3 regions of the Metabacillus schmidteae genome follow, and region 1 is predicted to be linked to each of the others. Evidence: a T-box and tRNA genes for the amino acid it is inferred to sense, from the RefSeq annotation. Region 1 holds a T-box; the other regions hold tRNA genes.

The links. The T-box of region 1 lies ahead of tyrS (tyrosine--tRNA ligase). A T-box ahead of a tRNA ligase gene usually reads a tRNA of that ligase, here a tRNA-Tyr.
Region 2: it has a tRNA-Tyr gene. The T-box ahead of tyrS (tyrosine--tRNA ligase) is inferred to sense a tRNA for this amino acid. The anticodon was not compared.
Region 3: it has a tRNA-Tyr gene. The T-box ahead of tyrS (tyrosine--tRNA ligase) is inferred to sense a tRNA for this amino acid. The anticodon was not compared.

What each region holds. Positions count from the first base shown of each region.
Region 1 covers NZ_CAESCH010000001.1:4,210,184-4,216,223, forward strand. Annotated here, with positions in the region: gene HWV59_RS20645 (sensor domain-containing diguanylate cyclase) at 1-156, opposite strand, end outside; gene rpsD (30S ribosomal protein S4) at 603-1,205, shown strand; gene tyrS (tyrosine--tRNA ligase) at 1,790-3,055, opposite strand; T-box leader at 3,118-3,345, opposite strand; gene HWV59_RS20660 (transglycosylase domain-containing protein) at 3,488-6,040, shown strand, end outside.
Region 2 covers NZ_CAESCH010000001.1:1,958,864-1,964,903, forward strand. Annotated here, with positions in the region: partial or broken gene HWV59_RS09230 (erythromycin esterase family protein) at 1-556, opposite strand, end outside; gene HWV59_RS09235 (hypothetical protein) at 564-872, opposite strand; rRNA gene rrf (5S ribosomal RNA) at 1,407-1,522, shown strand; tRNA gene HWV59_RS09245 (tRNA-Glu) at 1,552-1,626, shown strand; tRNA gene HWV59_RS09250 (tRNA-Val) at 1,648-1,723, shown strand; tRNA gene HWV59_RS09255 (tRNA-Leu) at 1,744-1,829, shown strand; tRNA gene HWV59_RS09260 (tRNA-Gly) at 1,843-1,917, shown strand; tRNA gene HWV59_RS09265 (tRNA-Leu) at 1,924-2,012, shown strand; tRNA gene HWV59_RS09270 (tRNA-Arg) at 2,020-2,096, shown strand; tRNA gene HWV59_RS09275 (tRNA-Pro) at 2,102-2,178, shown strand; tRNA gene HWV59_RS09280 (tRNA-Ala) at 2,195-2,270, shown strand; tRNA gene HWV59_RS09285 (tRNA-Met) at 2,294-2,370, shown strand; tRNA gene HWV59_RS09290 (tRNA-Ser) at 2,389-2,481, shown strand; tRNA gene HWV59_RS09295 (tRNA-Met) at 2,511-2,587, shown strand; tRNA gene HWV59_RS09300 (tRNA-Asp) at 2,665-2,741, shown strand; tRNA gene HWV59_RS09305 (tRNA-Phe) at 3,133-3,205, shown strand; tRNA gene HWV59_RS09310 (tRNA-Tyr) at 3,216-3,299, shown strand; tRNA gene HWV59_RS09315 (tRNA-Trp) at 3,311-3,384, shown strand; tRNA gene HWV59_RS09320 (tRNA-His) at 3,396-3,471, shown strand; tRNA gene HWV59_RS09325 (tRNA-Gln) at 3,739-3,813, shown strand; tRNA gene HWV59_RS09330 (tRNA-Cys) at 3,820-3,893, shown strand; tRNA gene HWV59_RS09335 (tRNA-Gly) at 3,907-3,980, shown strand; tRNA gene HWV59_RS09340 (tRNA-Ile) at 4,003-4,079, shown strand; tRNA gene HWV59_RS09345 (tRNA-Asn) at 4,089-4,163, shown strand; tRNA gene HWV59_RS09350 (tRNA-Arg) at 4,197-4,270, shown strand; gene HWV59_RS09355 (macrolide family glycosyltransferase) at 4,571-5,803, opposite strand.
Region 3 covers NZ_CAESCH010000001.1:502,904-508,943, reverse strand. Annotated here, with positions in the region: gene HWV59_RS02535 (CdaR family protein) at 1-713, opposite strand, end outside; gene cdaA (diadenylate cyclase CdaA) at 706-1,545, opposite strand; gene HWV59_RS02525 (anti-sigma factor family protein) at 1,664-2,266, opposite strand; gene sigW (RNA polymerase sigma factor SigW) at 2,282-2,845, opposite strand; tRNA gene HWV59_RS02515 (tRNA-Ala) at 3,067-3,142, opposite strand; tRNA gene HWV59_RS02510 (tRNA-Gly) at 3,153-3,227, opposite strand; tRNA gene HWV59_RS02505 (tRNA-Lys) at 3,232-3,304, opposite strand; tRNA gene HWV59_RS02500 (tRNA-Gln) at 3,308-3,382, opposite strand; tRNA gene HWV59_RS02495 (tRNA-Tyr) at 3,457-3,540, opposite strand; tRNA gene HWV59_RS02490 (tRNA-Thr) at 3,558-3,630, opposite strand; tRNA gene HWV59_RS02485 (tRNA-Val) at 3,634-3,709, opposite strand; tRNA gene HWV59_RS02480 (tRNA-Glu) at 3,718-3,792, opposite strand; tRNA gene HWV59_RS02475 (tRNA-Thr) at 3,810-3,882, opposite strand; tRNA gene HWV59_RS02470 (tRNA-Asn) at 3,885-3,959, opposite strand; rRNA gene rrf (5S ribosomal RNA) at 3,969-4,084, opposite strand; rRNA gene HWV59_RS02460 (23S ribosomal RNA) at 4,337-6,040, opposite strand, start outside.

The DNA of each region.
Region 1 (6,040 bases):
CAATGAATAAAAAGTAACATGACAAAAAGCAAGCTCTCTTTTTAAAACTTCTACAAGTTCATTATTAAAGTCAGTAACTGAACAATTATCTTCACATCTATTTATAAAATCAAAAAAAGCACTCTTAATCGCTTCAACTTGTACTTGATCATTCATGAAATCACCCACATACCATAATATTACAAAATTTGATAATTAATTATATCATAAAACAAACCTTTATATAGTAGACCAAATGTTTTTATTTATAAGCTAATCTTGTTATTTGCTCTTATTTTATTTGGTCCCATGCACTAGAACATAAGTCACCTCCCTCGACTCGACTTAATCTATAGTTCCGTAAGAAAAAAACATACGAATAATTTTTTATGTAAAGCTTCTTGACTTTATACATATAAAAACATATAATGTTCGTTGTGTATAAAATATGCAGCCTATTGATGCAGCAGTTTTGATTTCATTTTATTCCCCTTTATTATAAGGAGGTGTATCGCGTAACTCTATGCTGCTGGAGCGAGGATACATGAAAATAAAATGTGCATAATTGTTAGTCAGTCTGGTTTTTATTTTATGCAAAATAAAAACATAAAGGAGGAGTTAGCATGGCTCGTTATACAGGCTCAAGCTGGAAACTCTCTCGTCGTCTAGGTATTTCATTAAGTGGTACAGGTAAAGAATTAGAAAAGCGTCCATATGCTCCAGGACAACACGGTCCAGGACAACGCAAAAAAATCTCTGAATACGGATTACAATTACAAGAGAAGCAAAAGCTTCGTCACATGTATGGTGTAAATGAGCGCCAATTCCGTAACCTGTTTGATAAAGCTGGTAAAATGGTTGGTAAACATGGTGAGAACTTCATGATTCTTCTTGATTCTCGTCTTGATAACGTAGTATACCGTTTAGGTTTAGCTCGTACACGCCGTCAAGCTCGTCAATTAGTTAACCACGGTCATATCGTAGTAGATGGTGGACGCGTAGATATCCCATCTTACCAAGTAAAACCTGGTCAAACAATCACTTTACGTGAAAAATCTCGCAACCTTGACATCGTTAAGGAAGCAATCGAAGTAAACAACTTCGTACCTGACTACCTAACATTCGACGCAGATAAATTAGAAGGTACTTTCACTCGCTTACCTGAGCGTTCTGAATTACCTGCAGAAATTAACGAAGCTCTAATCGTTGAGTTCTACTCTCGTTAATATCAATGCTCTTTAGAAGAGCATTTGTAAAACCCTTAGAAATGTTGATTTTTCAACAGTTCTAGGGGTTTTTTAGTTATAATTTGTGTGTAGTATAGTATATTCTATTCCCCTACAAAACTCAGTTTATCGGACCCCACTGTAATAAAAGCTTCAAGGATTGAAAAGGAGAACCTTTTCTTGTTTCATACAAAATTTACTTGTCTATAGAATAATACAAGTCAGCTTCAACATAGTGTTAACTAACGTTAGAAACATTTAGCTTCTATAAGGGGCTGATTTTTTGTATCATAACAGAAATAAAAAAATAAAATTATTAATTTTATTTTTGTGTGTCATTCTAATCGTTACGTTGGTAGTTAATGCTATACTTCATGTGAAAGTATATATCGTATATAAGTCCGGGATTATTCCATTTATCTTAATTGGGTTTATATTAATGGGTATCTTATATCTATACTTTAAAGTAAGAAATAATTGATTATATTCTATCTCTACATTGTACATGTTTTTTATGATGATCTTACAAAAAAAAGAACCTATACATCTTGCATAGGTTCTTTTTTTGTCTAAAAAAACTCTATTTAGTTCGTATAACGAATAAGGAAATATTTCTTCTTCCCTCTGCGGATTACCGTGAACTTCCCATCAATCTTATCCACGTTTGTAATGACTTTTGTTAATTCCTGTTCACGATCTCCGTTTATATAAATTGCTCCATTTGAAATATCCTCGCGTGCTTGACGTTTTGATGGTGAAATTTTAGCTTGAATCAGTAAATCAATTAATCCAATCTCAGACCCTTCAATTTCAGTAGATGGAACATCTTTAAATCCTTCCAGGATCTCGCTCGCCGTTAATTGTTTTATTTCACCGCTAAATAATGCAGCAGAGATTTTAATTGCTTGTTGCAGAGCTTCTTCACCATGTACAAGCTTTGTCACTTCTTCTGCAAGTGCCTTTTGCGCAGAACGTTTTTCAGGTGCAGTAGTCACTTCATTTTCAAGCTTCACAATTTCTTCATGTGATAAGAACGTGAAATATTTTAGATATTTCACTACATCTCGATCATCTGTATTAATCCAGAATTGGTAGAATTCATAAGGAGACGTTTTCTCAGCATCTAACCAAATAGCTCCACCTTCAGTTTTACCAAACTTTGTTCCATCAGCCTTTGTAACAAGAGGAATTGTCAATCCGAATGCCTTTGAATCTTCTTCAGATTTACGAATTAACTCTAAACCAGCCGTTATATTTCCCCATTGGTCACTTCCGCCAATTTGTAATTTACACCCATTATTTTGATATAAGTTTAAGAAATCGTATGATTGTAAAATCATGTAGCTAAACTCAGTAAAGGAAATCCCTGTTTCAATTCGAGTTTGAACAGAATCCTTTGCAAGCATATAATTGATTCCGAAGTTTTTACCAACATCACGCAAAAATGAGATCACATCTAATTTTCCAATCCAATCAAAATTGTTGACGATAATGGCTGGATTTTTATCATTGTTAAAATCAAGAAATCGTGATAATTGTCCTTTTATTCGATTAGACCAATCTTGTACGATATCTGTTGTGTTAAGGGTACGCTCAGCTTTTTTCCCACTTGGGTCTCCAATTAATCCAGTAGCCCCACCAACAAGTCCAATTGGGTGATGACCATTTAATTGAAATCGACGCAGAGTTAAAACAGGCAACAAATGCCCAATATGAAGGCTGTCTGCTGTAGGATCGAATCCTGAATAAAGCTTTATATCTCCTTCTTCCAGAACTTTCGCTAAGCCTTCTTCATCTGTTACTTGATTAACTAAACCTCTAAATTTTAAATCATTTAATAATTCACTCATTGATTTACTCCTTTTTGTTATTTTTTCTTTAGCAAAGAAACACAAAAAAGCCCCTTCATCTCTGAAGGGGCGAATATATCCGCGGTACCACCCTACTTAGAATTACACTGTAATCCTCTCTCGGCTACTTAACGGTCAGACCGTCTTTTCCTACTGAGGTCATTTTTTAACCTTTTCAAAAAAGAAGCTCATGGAAGTAATTCATGGAAGATCTATGTGCTGATTTTCACCACCCATCAGCTCTCTAAAACAGTGAGATATCCATTACTGAATCCAATCTTTGCTTTTCCATATACTAATTACAAGCAATTTTAACCATAATATCGTTCTAATGTCAACACTTGGAATGAACTGTATCATATCTTTATGACAAAAGCATACAAATTTCATCATTTCCTATGTTATAATATATAAGATTTGGGGGAATGCACAATGAAAAAAAAGGAAGAAAAACACAGGCGTTTCTCACCCTTTAACAAAGATATAGCTAAAAGTCTACGGATCTCATATAACGTTATCGGAAATCTACTTCTACTATTTCTCATTATTGGACTTATTGGTTTATGTTTTGCAGGGGGTGTAGGGGCCGGTTATTTTGCTTCACTTGTGAAGGATGAACCTGTTCGATCTTACGAAGACATGAAAAATGATATTTACAACTATGAAGAGACATCACAAATCTTCTTTGATCAAAATATTTACTTAGGAAAGTTAAATGCTGACATCGAACGCGAGGAAGTCCAACTGGAAAATGTTTCTCAACATGTTATTGATGCAGTTATTGCAACGGAAGATGAACTTTTTTACGAACATGACGGTGTTGTACCGAAAGCAATCATGCGTGCACTTTTTCAAGAATTCACTAATGCCTCTGTTCAAACAGGTGGAAGCACACTAACACAGCAATTAATTAAAAATCAGATTTTAACAAATGAAGTATCTTTTGATCGAAAAGCAAAGGAAATCCTATTAGCATTACGTTTAGAAAAGTTTTTCGAAAAAGAAGAAATTATTGAAGCTTACTTAAATGTTGCTGATTTTGGACGTAACTCTAACGGAAAAAATATCGCAGGCGTCGAAGCTGCTGCAAAAGGGATTTTTGGTGTTACTGCTAAAGATCTATCCATACCACAAGCAGCATTTATAGCAGGCTTACCTCAAAGTCCGTTTGGATATACACCTTTTTCAAATGATGGCGGTAAGGTAAAAGAAGACATTAATGCAGGCATAAACAGAATGAAAACTGTCTTAAACAGGATGTATACTGGCGGGTTTATTACAAAAGAGCAATATGAACAAGCGCTTTCATATGATATACGAGCTAATTTAACACCTAAAAAGCCTACATCCACTGATCAATATCCTTACCTAACTTATGAAGTAGAAGATCGGGCAAAAGATATTATTGCAATCCAACTTGCTGAAAAAGACGGATATAAAGAGGAAGAAGTCAAAAAAGATAATGATTTATATTACCAGTATCGTCAACTAGCCGATGAAGACATTAGGCATAATGGTTATAGAATTCATACAACGATAAACAAAGACATTTATGACAAAATGCAAGATGTTGCTAAACAATATGAATATTACGGTAGTGATAAACCGGAAGAAGTTAAAGATTCTGATACAGGTGAAATGAAAACAGTACAAGAACCTGTAGAAGTCGGTGGTATCTTGATTGAAAACACGACTGGTAAAATTATTAGTTTTGTTGGGGGCCGTGATTTTGAACGTGAAAATTTAAATCACGCAACAGATGCACCACGTTCTAATTGGTCTTCTATGAAGCCGCTATTAGTTTATGCTCCTGCAATGGAGTTAGGACAAGTACAACCAGGTACAGTCATTGCTGATACTCCTATAACAAGCGGATATAACCCAAAAAACTATGGCGGTGCCTATCATGGGTTAACTAGTGCAAGAACTGCCTTAAAATATTCATACAACGTACCCGCTGCTAAAACATATAAAAACATTATGAGTAAAAACCCTGTCTCCTATTTAGAAAAAATGGGGTTTACTAACCTTAACAAAATTGATTATGAAATAGCTTCTCTAAGTCTAGGTGGTATGACAGACGGAGTAACAGTTGAAGAAAATGTTAATGCGTACGCAACCTTTGCTAATCAAGGTAAGTTTGTTGATGCTTTCCTGATTGAAAAGATTGAAAATAGTGATGGAGACATTGTATATCAGCATGAAAAGGTGCAAAATGATGTATTCTCTGCCCAAACTGCTTATTTAACAATCGATATGATGCGAGATGTTATAAGAAGCGGTACGGCTGCTTCATTAAATAGCTATCTCTCATTTAGTGCAGATTGGGCAGGAAAAACAGGGACTGGTCAAGATTACACGGATGCATGGTTTGTTGCGACAAATCCTAATGTAACATTTGGAACTTGGATTGGTTATGACACACCAAAACCATTACAACAAAACTATAAAGGAATATCCTACAGCAAACGTAATCTCTTACTCTGGGCAAAGTTAATGAATGCTGCACATGATGCTGAGCCAAACTTAATTGCACCTAAAAATCGATTTGAAACACCAGGTGGAATTGTACAAAGGTCTTATTGTGCCTTAACAGGAGAATTGGCTTCTGATCTTTGCCGCCAAGCAGGCCTTGTTGCGACAGATATATTTAACGCAAAATATGTACCAACCAAAGTTGATGATAGCTTAACACGAGGAAAATATGTTTATGTAAAAGACAGAGCATATAAAGTACCATCTTCCGCACCATCGGAATTTGTTCAAGAAGGAGTTATGCTTAAAAAAGAGGTTCTTGATAGATACAATATTAGCAGTACAAGTGACCTTAAACGTTTATTACCTAATACATCTAAATGGGGTAACTTAGTTGTCACAGAAGGAAAAGGGATTACCGATAACGGCTCCAAGCCGAGACAAGTTAACGGAGTCTCATCCAGAGGTTCAAACATAAGCTGGAAAGCCAACTCAGACAATGATGTTGTA
Region 2 (6,040 bases), 2.3 Mb from region 1:
GTCCGTATTTTTCAGGACGACGATTGAAAGGTTCAAAGCATGAAAATGCCTTTTTTGCGAATTCAATTTGTGGAGATTTAATTTCTTCTAAATATGCTATAAGCTCATCAATAGATTCCCATAATGAATAGACGTCAATCCCATAAAAACCAATCTTGTGATTAATTGATTTGTCGAGGTTGTAATCCTTTAACCACTCAATTAACTCAATGATTTCCTCATTTGCCCACATCCATGTTGGCCAACGGTGAAAAGAAGACAGGACTTCACTGGCATTGGAATAGGTGTGATCCAACCCTTTAATATACTTATTTATTTGTTGACAAGCAGGCCAATCACCTTCAACGGCTATATAATTAAACCCTTTTTCTAAAATTAGTTTCTTTGAAAGTTCAGATCGAATCTTATAAAATTCTGAAGTTCCGTGTGAAGATTCACCAAGTAGAACAAGTGTTTCGTCATTTACCTTACTTATTAAAGAATCAACTCCTTCTTGTTCGTGGAAAGGACTTGATTCTTCTTTTATGGTTTGGATTAGTTTTACGTTCATTTTCATCCCTCTATTATTGTTTGTATTCTGCATTGTAGGAGTTTTCACCTGAATGTACTGATAATAAGGTGTCAGCATAACCAACAAGTCTGTTTACAATTTCATCAGCGAGTAAATAAACAAGCTGATGATGTTTATTATTATGTAAATCAGGATCATCAAAAATAATCGTTGTATTGATAAAAATGTGTTTTGTGTCATACAAGTTGTAATGGATAATAGCCTTTCCGGGTGCTCCACCTGTTAATGGATCCTTAAAGGATGGTAAAAAAATGTACCATTCTTCAGCGGTAGGAGAGCGGAAATTTTTAGTGAAAGTCATTCCTTTAATTTCTTGTTCAATTTTCTGCTTAAGTTTCTCGTCTATTACATCAACAATCCTTTCATTGGACAATGTTCCACCTCCAGAAGGTAATCATCAGGTTTGCATAACATAGGCATCTAGTACAATACTTATTATCTTAGGGTATTAATACAAATTAGATATTAACGCTCATTTTTGACCTTATATACATAATGAAGGTATAAGTGATGTTTAGGTGTAGTTATAGTGTTTACCTCTAAGGAAATCATTATGTCAGAGTAAAAGCATTAGATCATAAAAATAGTAGAGGGGAAATTTTTTTGAAAAAATTAATTTAGGGTCTTTTATTTTTCGAATAAGGATGTTATTATATTTCTTGTCTTCAAAAGAAGTCGCAAAAGATTTATTAGAAAAGTTATTGACACTTTCATCGTAGCTGTGTTACATTATAAATCCTGTGTCATTGTAGGAAATGGACACGGAAAATGAAATAAAAAAAGTTCTTGCTTTTTTTGAAAAACTTACTATAATAAGAAATGTCTCTAAAAAATGTCTGGTAATGATGGCGAAGAGGTCACACCCGTTCCCATGCCGAACACGGAAGTTAAGCTCTTCAGCGCCGATGGTAGTTGGGGGATTCCCCCTGTGAGAGTAGGACGTTGCCAGGCTGACCACATAGGTCACTACTATAAAATTTGGCCCGTTGGTCAAGCGGTTAAGACACCGCCCTTTCACGGCGGTAACACGGGTTCGAATCCCGTACGGGTCACCATATTTGCACACTAAGTGCTTCGGAGGATTAGCTCAGCTGGGAGAGCACCTGCCTTACAAGCAGGGGGTCGGCGGTTCGATCCCGTCATCCTCCACCATATAGAGTTTCACACACCATGCGGGTGTGGCGGAATTGGCAGACGCGCTAGACTTAGGATCTAGTGTCCTTGTGACGTGGGGGTTCAAGTCCCTTCACCCGCACCATTAATAATAGTAAGCGGAAGTAGTTCAGTGGTAGAACACCACCTTGCCAAGGTGGGGGTCGCGGGTTCGAATCCCGTCTTCCGCTCCAGTAAGTGCCGGGGTGGCGGAACTGGCAGACGCACAGGACTTAAAATCCTGCGGTAGGTGACTACCGTACCGGTTCGATTCCGGTCCTCGGCACCACTTATATGCGCCCGTAGCTCAATTGGATAGAGCGTTTGACTACGGATCAAAAGGTTAGGGGTTCGACTCCTCTCGGGCGCGCCATAGTACGGGAAGTAGCTCAGCTTGGTAGAGCACTTGGTTTGGGACCAAGGGGTCGCAGGTTCGAATCCTGTCTTCCCGACCATTTAATAATTAGATTTGGGGCCTTAGCTCAGCTGGGAGAGCGCCTGCTTTGCACGCAGGAGGTCAGCGGTTCGATCCCGCTAGGCTCCACCAAATGAAATATTTTACTTTTTTATGGCGGTGTAGCTCAGCTGGCTAGAGCGTACGGTTCATACCCGTGAGGTCGTGGGTTCGATTCCCTCCGCCGCTACCATTAACACATATGTATATTGGAGGAATACCCAAGTCCGGCTGAAGGGATCGGTCTTGAAAACCGACAGGGGTGTCAAAGCCCGCAGGGGTTCGAATCCCCTTTCCTCCTCCATATGTTTTTTTACTTCAATTACTTATTATCGCGGGGTGGAGCAGTCTGGTAGCTCGTCGGGCTCATAACCCGAAGGTCGCAGGTTCAAATCCTGTCCCCGCAACCAATTAAAGTTGACGATGCTACGTCGATTATTCTTCATAGCGAGGAAACACAGTAGTGCTGTAAAGTGCAACCAATATTGGTCCGGTAGTTCAGTTGGTTAGAATGCCTGCCTGTCACGCAGGAGGTCGCGGGTTCGAGTCCCGTCCGGACCGCCATTGATTGATATTTTTAAAAGAAACAAATTATTATTGTAATTTAAGTATCGTGTAAGAGGGTTTCGATAAGCGAGAAGGTCGAGGAAGCGACTAAGCGAACACCGGAGCGTATGAGAATACGTGAGGATGTGAGTGAGGGAGCTGACGAAGAGATTCGAAGCTTAGCGGAAGCCGTAAACTTGATTTAGCTCGGTAGCTCAGTTGGTAGAGCACGCCCGAAAAAGCTTCCCTGAATATACTTCAGCGTACTCATCGAGCTGCTTCTTGAATAATCATCCTGAGATGAGGACGATTTACAAATTGTCAAAGCTATAATACTTTAAAAGTCTTAGATTAAAATTAGTTACTTGAAAAGGTAATTTTCATCTTTTTTCAAATACACATTAATTATGGCTCGGTAGCTCAGTTGGTAGAGCAATGGACTGAAAATCCATGTGTCGGCGGTTCGATTCCGTCCCGAGCCACCTTTCATGTGGAGGGGTAGCGAAGTGGCTAAACGCGGCGGACTGTAAATCCGCTCCTTAGGGTTCGGCAGTTCGAATCTGCCCCCCTCCACCATTTAATATAATAGGGGCATAGTTTAACGGTAGAATAGAGGTCTCCAAAACCTTTGGTGTGGGTTCGATTCCTACTGCCCCTGCCAACGAAATAATGGCGGTTGTGGCGAAGTGGTTAACGCATCGGATTGTGGTTCCGACATTCGTGGGTTCGATTCCCATCAGCCGCCCCAATTAAGCAATTAGTTGAAAATAAAGGATTTTAATTAAACTTTATTTTTGTCAGAAATATTTCAAAATATCCTCTTGCTGGTTTCTCGCTAAAGATAATTTTAGTTGGAAACAGTAATATAAAGAGAGTAATTTTTATAGAGACACTGAGAATACTTAGTAGTCGACGATATTTCGCGATATTTCCTTTCAGAAATATCACAAAATATCCTCTTGCGGTGCAGTCTCATGTAGAATATTCAGGAAGTACTTTCATGCAGCATATTCAATGGGCTATAGCCAAGCGGTAAGGCATCGCACTTTGACTGCGACATGCGTTGGTTCGAATCCAGCTAGCCCAGCCATTTTAAGGCATCATAGCCAAGTGGTAAGGCCGAGGTCTGCAAAACCTCTATCCCCGGTTCAAATCCGGGTGGTGCCTCCAATCTATCTTTAATGCGGGTGTAGTTTAGTGGTAAAACCTCAGCCTTCCAAGCTGATGATGAGGGTTCGATTCCCTTCACCCGCTCCATTACATATTAAATTTCATAAATGGGCCTATAGCTCAGCTGGTTAGAGCGCACGCCTGATAAGCGTGAGGTCGATGGTTCGAGTCCATTTAGGCCCACCATGATTTTGTTCCGCAGTAGCTCAGTGGTAGAGCTATCGGCTGTTAACCGATCGGTCGCAGGTTCGAATCCTGCCTGCGGAGCCATTTTTATGGAGAAAACAAACAATAAACGAATATGCGCCTTTAGCTCAGCAGGATAGAGCAACGGCCTTCTAAGCCGTCGGTCAGAGGTTCGAATCCTCTAAGGCGCGTCTTTCAAAGGTCAGATTTGATTACGAAATGTGTATGTTTCATAATCAAATCTGACCTTTTTATGTAACTACAATTGTTTTAATCGTTGCTTGTGGGTAGCTCTCAGTTTGACAAAATATAATGCATATAAAAAGGAAACCCGCCGCGAACAAGACGAGTTTCCTTTATTTTATTACTGTCTATGTAAGTGTAGAGACAGGAGGATTCCGTGTTAGTTTACACGTTATGAAAGTATAAATTAGCAGCGAAGAAGTTTAATCGACGTAGTGATCATTTTTAAGTACAAAGTATAAGTGCAACTACGCATCACGCTTCACCTTTACAGGCTCGCCAATCGACGAGTTTTCTTTATAAAATCTCATTATTTCAGATACGGCTCTTTTGTAACCGCCTTTTTCTTGTAAGAGAGTTCCAAATTCAGAGCATTTTTGTTTATATTCTTTATTGTTTAATATTTTCAATAAAGATTGTTTCAGTTTCTCTGTATTGCATTCTTTTAAATGGATGCCACAACCTAAACGTTCAACTTGTTGTGAGATCATTTCTTGTTCTTGTTGTTGAGGATATAGGATTAAGGGAACTTTAAAATACAAACCTTCTTGGACACTGTTCATACCTCCATGTGTTACAAAGATGTCCACCTTTTGCAGCAGGTCTATTTGGTTCACATAATCATAAAGAATAAAGTTTTCGGGTATATAAGAAAAATCAGTTTCTTTCTTTTTTTTGCCTAAAGACATGATAAATGTTGCTTCGATATCTTTAAATGCTTGAAAACAATCTTCATAAAAATCCTTATTATCCCCAAATATACTTCCTAAAGAAATATAAACGATTGGTTTTTTACTTATAGGTAATGTTACTTTTTCTTCTTCGATGCGTTCCGATATAGAAGGGCCAACAAAACGATAAGTATGATCAAACACATGACAGTTTGGTGTAAATTCCGCAGCAGTATAGACAATATTTAATTTTTCTTTACTACTCAATGCATCTAAAAGAGGGGGTTTCTTCATATTGTACTTTTTGCATAAATTATTTTGGATAGATAATGCTTTAACTAAATGTTTTAAATCTCCTCTTGCAAATTGAAACACTAAATTTAAAAGCTCTTTTGGAATATTTAAAAATGATTCGTGAAATGGAAATGTTGTTGTGGAACAAATAGTAGGAATATTTTTGATTTGGCCTACATATTTCCCCCAAGTTGCTAAGGAATCATGAATAATATAGTCAGGTTCTTCTCTGTCTATTTCGTTTAATAAAAATTCCAACATTTTTTCAGTGCTTTCTATACAAACCCTAAAAACAATGGGGAAGTACTTCAGCTGTTCTTCTGTATAATTGGTATCTTCTAAACGATCGATGCTATAAGGCATATAAATAGCCCCTGTTTCTTCAATTTTTTCCTTTAAATGTGGAAAAGAGTAGTATAATACTTCTTCTCCTTGATTAATCAATTCTTCCACTAAAGCGAGAGTTGGATTTGTATGACCATGAGCGGGAATATTAAAAAATATAGCTTTACCCAAGAAAATTTCCCCTTTTATTTAATAAAGTAATTATTTCCATATTATATAGTTCAATTATACACATGATAACCAGGTACCTCGCACTATTTTGCTAAAGAAACTTACATACTCTTTAAGAAGAGATCATTATGCATATGAAATGAATGAACAGAAAATACTTATAATTGCAATGATTTCTCGAGGGGAGTTCTTGAATATATGCTGATGGAGCATTGGATTCTTGGAGCGATGTGGTTG
Region 3 (6,040 bases), 3.7 Mb from region 1:
TTACTTGGGCTTTTTATCGGAACCGTTACATCAACTACTGATGGGTCAACTTCAACCGGTAGTATGTTGCCATCACTATCATAGATCGTAATTCTGGATTCTTTATTAATCGTTTCTTTTGCACCTTCTAAGTTTATGGTAGCTTGAACTTTTGAAATACGGTCGATAATTTCTTTTGATGCAGTAACATGAACGCTATTCGGGCTTACTATTGGTTGATCAGGTGTATAACCTTCTTCTAATTTATCTTCATTTATATATTCAACTTCAACCGGAAAATTTTTTGAAATCTTTTCTTCAATTGTGACTGTAATAGCTGAAGGACTTATGGTAGCTTTTAGGTCACTAGATAAATTTTTAATTTTTAGATTTACTTTATGTGATCCAATTGATAAATTGGTTAACTCTGCATAGACTTCAAAATCCTTTTGTTGCCTTGCCTTTACCAACGTACCTGTTGGACCTTCTAATGTGACATTCACCGTTTCAGGTACCCCTGTTACCACTAAACCTTCTTCATCAAAGTATGTAACAACTGGTATATCAGTCACTACCGCTGTTTCTAAAGAAGAAGAAGTTGAAGTTTCAAATGGTGTTGAGGATTTATTAGTCTGAGTTCCTGTTGTTTCAATATTTACTGATGCATAAAGCATTAAAGCTAAAAACAGAGCAATAACTCTCATAACCCAATGATTATTCATCAACTTATCCATCTTTTTTCCCCCTCCAGTGCCAACGGTTTGAGGAAACAGCTTTAGTTTGCGTATACAGTTCCTTTTGAAGAATATCCCTTAACTCATCTTGAGTTAAATTACGATGTAATTCACCATTTCTAGTAACAGAGACATTTCCTGTTTCTTCAGATACAATAATTGTTAAGCTATCTGTTACTTCACTAATCCCTAATGCTGCTCTATGTCTTGTTCCAAGTTCCTTCGATATAAAAGGACTTTCTGATAAAGGAAGATAACATGCTGCAGCAGCTACTTGGTTTTTCTGAATGATAACCGCACCATCGTGTAGTGGTGTATTCGGAATGAACAGGTTAATTAAAAGCTCAGAAGATATTCTTGAATTTAAAGAAATACCTGTTTCGATATAATCGCTCATACCTGTTTCTTTTTCAATTGACATAAGTGCACCAATACGTCGTTTTGCCATGTAATCTGTTGCCTTTACAATAGCTTCTACAGTGACTTCAGGATCATCTTCTCCCGGTAAGCCACTTCTAGAAAATAACCGACCTCTTCCCAGTTGTTCCAAAGCTCTGCGAAGCTCTGGTTGGAATATGATAATAATTGCTAAGAAACCCCATGTTAGGGCTTGGTCCATTAACCATTGCAAAGTACTTAAACCAAGATATTGACTTAACATACGGACCACGATTATAACCGTTATTCCTTTTAACAACTGAACAGCTTTTGTTCCCCTTACAACCATAATTAATTTATATATAACGTACCATACAAGGAGAATATCAATAGCTATACCGAGGTAATGCAATATTGGTATGTCATTCAATATTGGTAAAACCTCATACCCCATTCACTTGTCCTCCATGAGTTAACTTTATTCTATTCTTTATTACTATTTTGACAACTATCCCATTATATCATTTTATATAGAGCTATGTAAAAAGGCCACCATTTCGATGACCCTGCCGTTAACTTACTACGTCCTCAGATATCCTTTTAATGTGATACCATAACCATTCAAATACTTCGTCAACCTCTTCAATTTTTCCTGTTACATTACCTGCAGATGCCATATATTGTTCTCCATTAATAACAGTAACATCGCCTTCTATTGTACCTTGTATTTCCAAGGTCCCATTTTTGACGATCACATCACCTTTCACTACTTCATCTTTCGGAACAATGACTTTACTATTTTCGACAACAAGATTTTCCTGTTTTGAAACACTGAAGTGCTGATCCTCATTCCATGCAGAAAATAAGCTACTTACCATTAAAAGGATAAAAAGGGATGCAGCTGTTAAAAGCGGATGTCCTTTAAACCATCTATTCCATGATACAGTTCTTTTTTCTTTAGGAAGGCTGTTCATGATTCCTTCAGTGAAATTTAATGGTGCTTCTATATGTGATGTACTTTGAACGAACGCTACTGCTTTCTCAAGTTCGTGAAAATGCTGATAACAAGCTTCACACCTATGAAGGTGTTCTTTTACATCTTTCTCTTCAGCAGGTGATAGTTCATGATCTAAATATTTATGCAAAAGTTGTACATATTCTGAAGAACAGCTCATCTTTTTCACCTCTTTTTATATATACCTTAATTGCTTTCTCAAAGCTTCCCTGCCTCGATGTATACGAGTTTTAACCGTACCAACTGGTATTGTTAAGATTTCACTAATTTCATTTAGTGATAGTTCATCAATATACTTCAATACAATTACAGTTCGATACTTATCAGGTAATTTTAATATTTCTCTTTGAATCGTTTGTTGTAATTCTAACGTTTCAAGTTCTTCTTCTGGTAATGAAACATCTGCCGCTACTTGAGAATACATATTTAAACCATCAGTACCTGATACCTCTGCATCTAAATAGAAATCTGGTTTCTTTTTTCTAATTCGATCAATCGATAAATTCGTTGCGATACGGTATAACCATGTTGAGAACTTTTTATTCATATCATACGTATGAATATTAACATATGCTCTTATAAATGCTTCTTGTGCAATATCTTCTGCTTCATGAGCATTCCCAAGCATCCGATAACATAATTGATAAATTTTATCTTTGTAGATATCAACTATTTCAGCAAATGCGTTTTGATCTCCCTTTTTTACTTGTTTTATTCTTTTTCTTATTAGTGTCTCCATATTTATCATACCCCCGCACTCTGCGGCTATCTTTTATACGTAATAGAATGCTGCTAAGTTTCATTTTTTTCACATAAAATTATTTTAACAAATTTTGGTTGAAGTATGGAGAAAACTTTATTTCTTTTCAATGAATTCTTGTTAGATAAATATGATAATGCATCAAAAAAGCGATAAACAGAGGTTTATCGCTTATATGTAAAAACATTATATCAAGTTTTTGGTGGAGCCTAGCGGGATCGAACCGCTGACCTCCTGCGTGCAAAGCAGGCGCTCTCCCAGCTGAGCTAAGGCCCCATGGTGCCGTTGGAGCGGAAGACGGGATTCGAACCCGCGACCCCCACCTTGGCAAGGTGGTGTTCTACCACTGAACTACTTCCGCAAAATGAGCCATGAAGGACTCGAACCTTCGACCCTCTGATTAAAAGTCAGATGCTCTACCAACTGAGCTAATGGCTCTAATGGCTGGGCTAGCTGGATTCGAACCAACGCATGTCGCAGTCAAAGTGCGATGCCTTACCGCTTGGCTATAGCCCATTAATTAAGTAATAATACTATTCCCTTTAATAGTGAAATTATTCACAACTCATTAGAAAGATTTAATTATAAAATGGTGGAGGGGGGCAGATTCGAACTGCCGAACCCTAAGGAGCGGATTTACAGTCCGCCGCGTTTAGCCACTTCGCTACCCCTCCATATTATAAAGAAAGAGTGCCGGCGAGAGGACTTGAACCCCCAACCTACTGATTACAAGTCAGTTGCTCTACCAGTTGAGCTACACCGGCATATGGTGGAGGATGACGGGATCGAACCGCCGACCCCCTGCTTGTAAGGCAGGTGCTCTCCCAGCTGAGCTAATCCTCCAATTTAAATGGTGACCCATACGGGATTCGAACCCGTGTTACCGCCGTGAAAGGGCGGTGTCTTAACCGCTTGACCAATGGGCCTTAATGATATTCCTTTAAGCTTCCAACCGGGCTCGAACCGGTGACCTCTTCCTTACCATGGAAGTGCTCTACCAACTGAGCTATGGAAGCAATGGCTCCGCAGGCAGGATTCGAACCTGCGACCGATCGGTTAACAGCCGATAGCTCTACCACTGAGCTACTGCGGAACAATCAAAGCCTGGCAACGTCCTACTCTCACAGGGGGAAACCCCCAACTACCATCGGCGCTGAAGAGCTTAACTTCCGTGTTCGGCATGGGAACGGGTGTGACCTCTTCGCCATCATTACCAGACATTTGTGACAAAAATTATTATACTATTTTGAAGGGATTTTTCAAGTCTTTTTTCAAAGAAAATAATATTCCTTCAAAACTAGATAACGATTCACAATTCAATTCACTTACTGAGTTTATGCTCTTACTCTGTCCAGCTACAGAAGCCAAATCCTACGGTCATTTCACTCTCTCGTACGAAGTCAAAGAACGACTTCTGCTCGATCGCTCCAATGCCCTATGGATTTAAACGGGCTTCTTCCGCTTTTCTAATAGGTTAAGTCCTCGATCGATTAGTATCAGTCAGCTCCACACGTCACCGCGCTTCCACCTCTGACCTATCAACCTGATCATCTTTCAGGGATCTTACTCACTAGTGTGATGGGAAATCTCATCTTGAGGGGGGCTTCATGCTTAGATGCTTTCAGCACTTATCCCTTCCGCACATAGCTACCCAGCTATGCCTTTGGCAAGACAACTGGTACACCAGCGGTGCGTCCATCCCGGTCCTCTCGTACTAAGGACAGCTCCTCTCAAATTTCCTACGCCCACGACGGATAGGGACCGAACTGTCTCACGACGTTCTGAACCCAGCTCGCGTACCGCTTTAATGGGCGAACAGCCCAACCCTTGGGACCGACTACAGCCCCAGGATGCGATGAGCCGACATCGAGGTGCCAAACCTCCCCGTCGATGTGGACTCTTGGGGGAGATAAGCCTGTTATCCCCGGGGTAGCTTTTATCCGTTGAGCGATGGCCCTTCCATGCGGAACCACCGGATCACTAAGCCCGACTTTCGTCCCTGCTCGACTTGTAGGTCTCGCAGTCAAGCTCCCTTGTGCCTTTACACTCTACGAATGATTTCCAACCATTCTGAGGGAACCTTTGGGCGCCTCCGTTACATTTTAGGAGGCGACCGCCCCAGTCAAACTGCCCACCTGACACTGTCTCCCAGCCCGATCAGGGCTGTGGGTTAGAATTTCAATACAGCCAGGGTAGTATCCCACCGACGCCTCCACCGAAGCTAGCGCTCCGGCTTCTCAGGCTCCTACCTATCCTGTACAAGCTGTACCAAAATTCAATATCAGGCTACAGTAAAGCTCCACGGGGTCTTTCCGTCCTGTCGCGGGTAACCTGCATCTTCACAGGTACTATAATTTCACCGAGTCTCTCGTTGAGACAGTGCCCAGATCGTTACGCCTTTCGTGCGGGTCGGAACTTACCCGACAAGGAATTTCGCTACCTTAGGACCGTTATAGTTACGGCCGCCGTTTACTGGGGCTTCGGTTCAAAGCTTCGCTTGCGCTAACCTCTCCCCTTAACCTTCCAGCACCGGGCAGGCGTCAGCCCCTATACTTCGCCTTGCGGCTTCGCAGAGACCTGTGTTTTTGCTAAACAGTCGCCTGGGCCTATTCACTGCGGCTTTTCCGGGCTATTCACCCTAAAAAGCACCCCTTCTCCCGAAGTTACGGGGTCATTTTGCCGAGTTCCTTAACGAGAGTTCTCTCGCTCACCTTAGGATTCTCTCCTCGCCTACCTGTGTCGGTTTGCGGTACGGGCACCTCTCACCTCGCTAGAGGCTTTTCTTGGCAGTGTGGAATCAGGAACTTCGGTACTATAGTTCCCTCGCCATCACAGCTCAGCTTACGTGACAACGGGATTTGCCTCGTTGTCAGCCTAACTGCTTGGACGCGCATATCCAACAGCGCGCTTACCCTATCCTTCTGCGTCCCCCCATTGCTCAAATGGTGAGGAGGTGGTACAGGAATTTCAACCTGTTGGCCATCGCCTACGCCTTTCGGCCTCGGCTTAGGTCCCGACTAACCCTGAGCGGACGAGCCTTCCTCAGGAAACCTTAGGCATTCGGTGGAGGGGATTCTCACCCCTCTTTCGCTACTCATACCGGCATTCTCACTTCTAAGCGCTCCACGAGTCCTTCCGGTCTCGCTTCACAGCCCTTAGAACGCTCTCCTACCA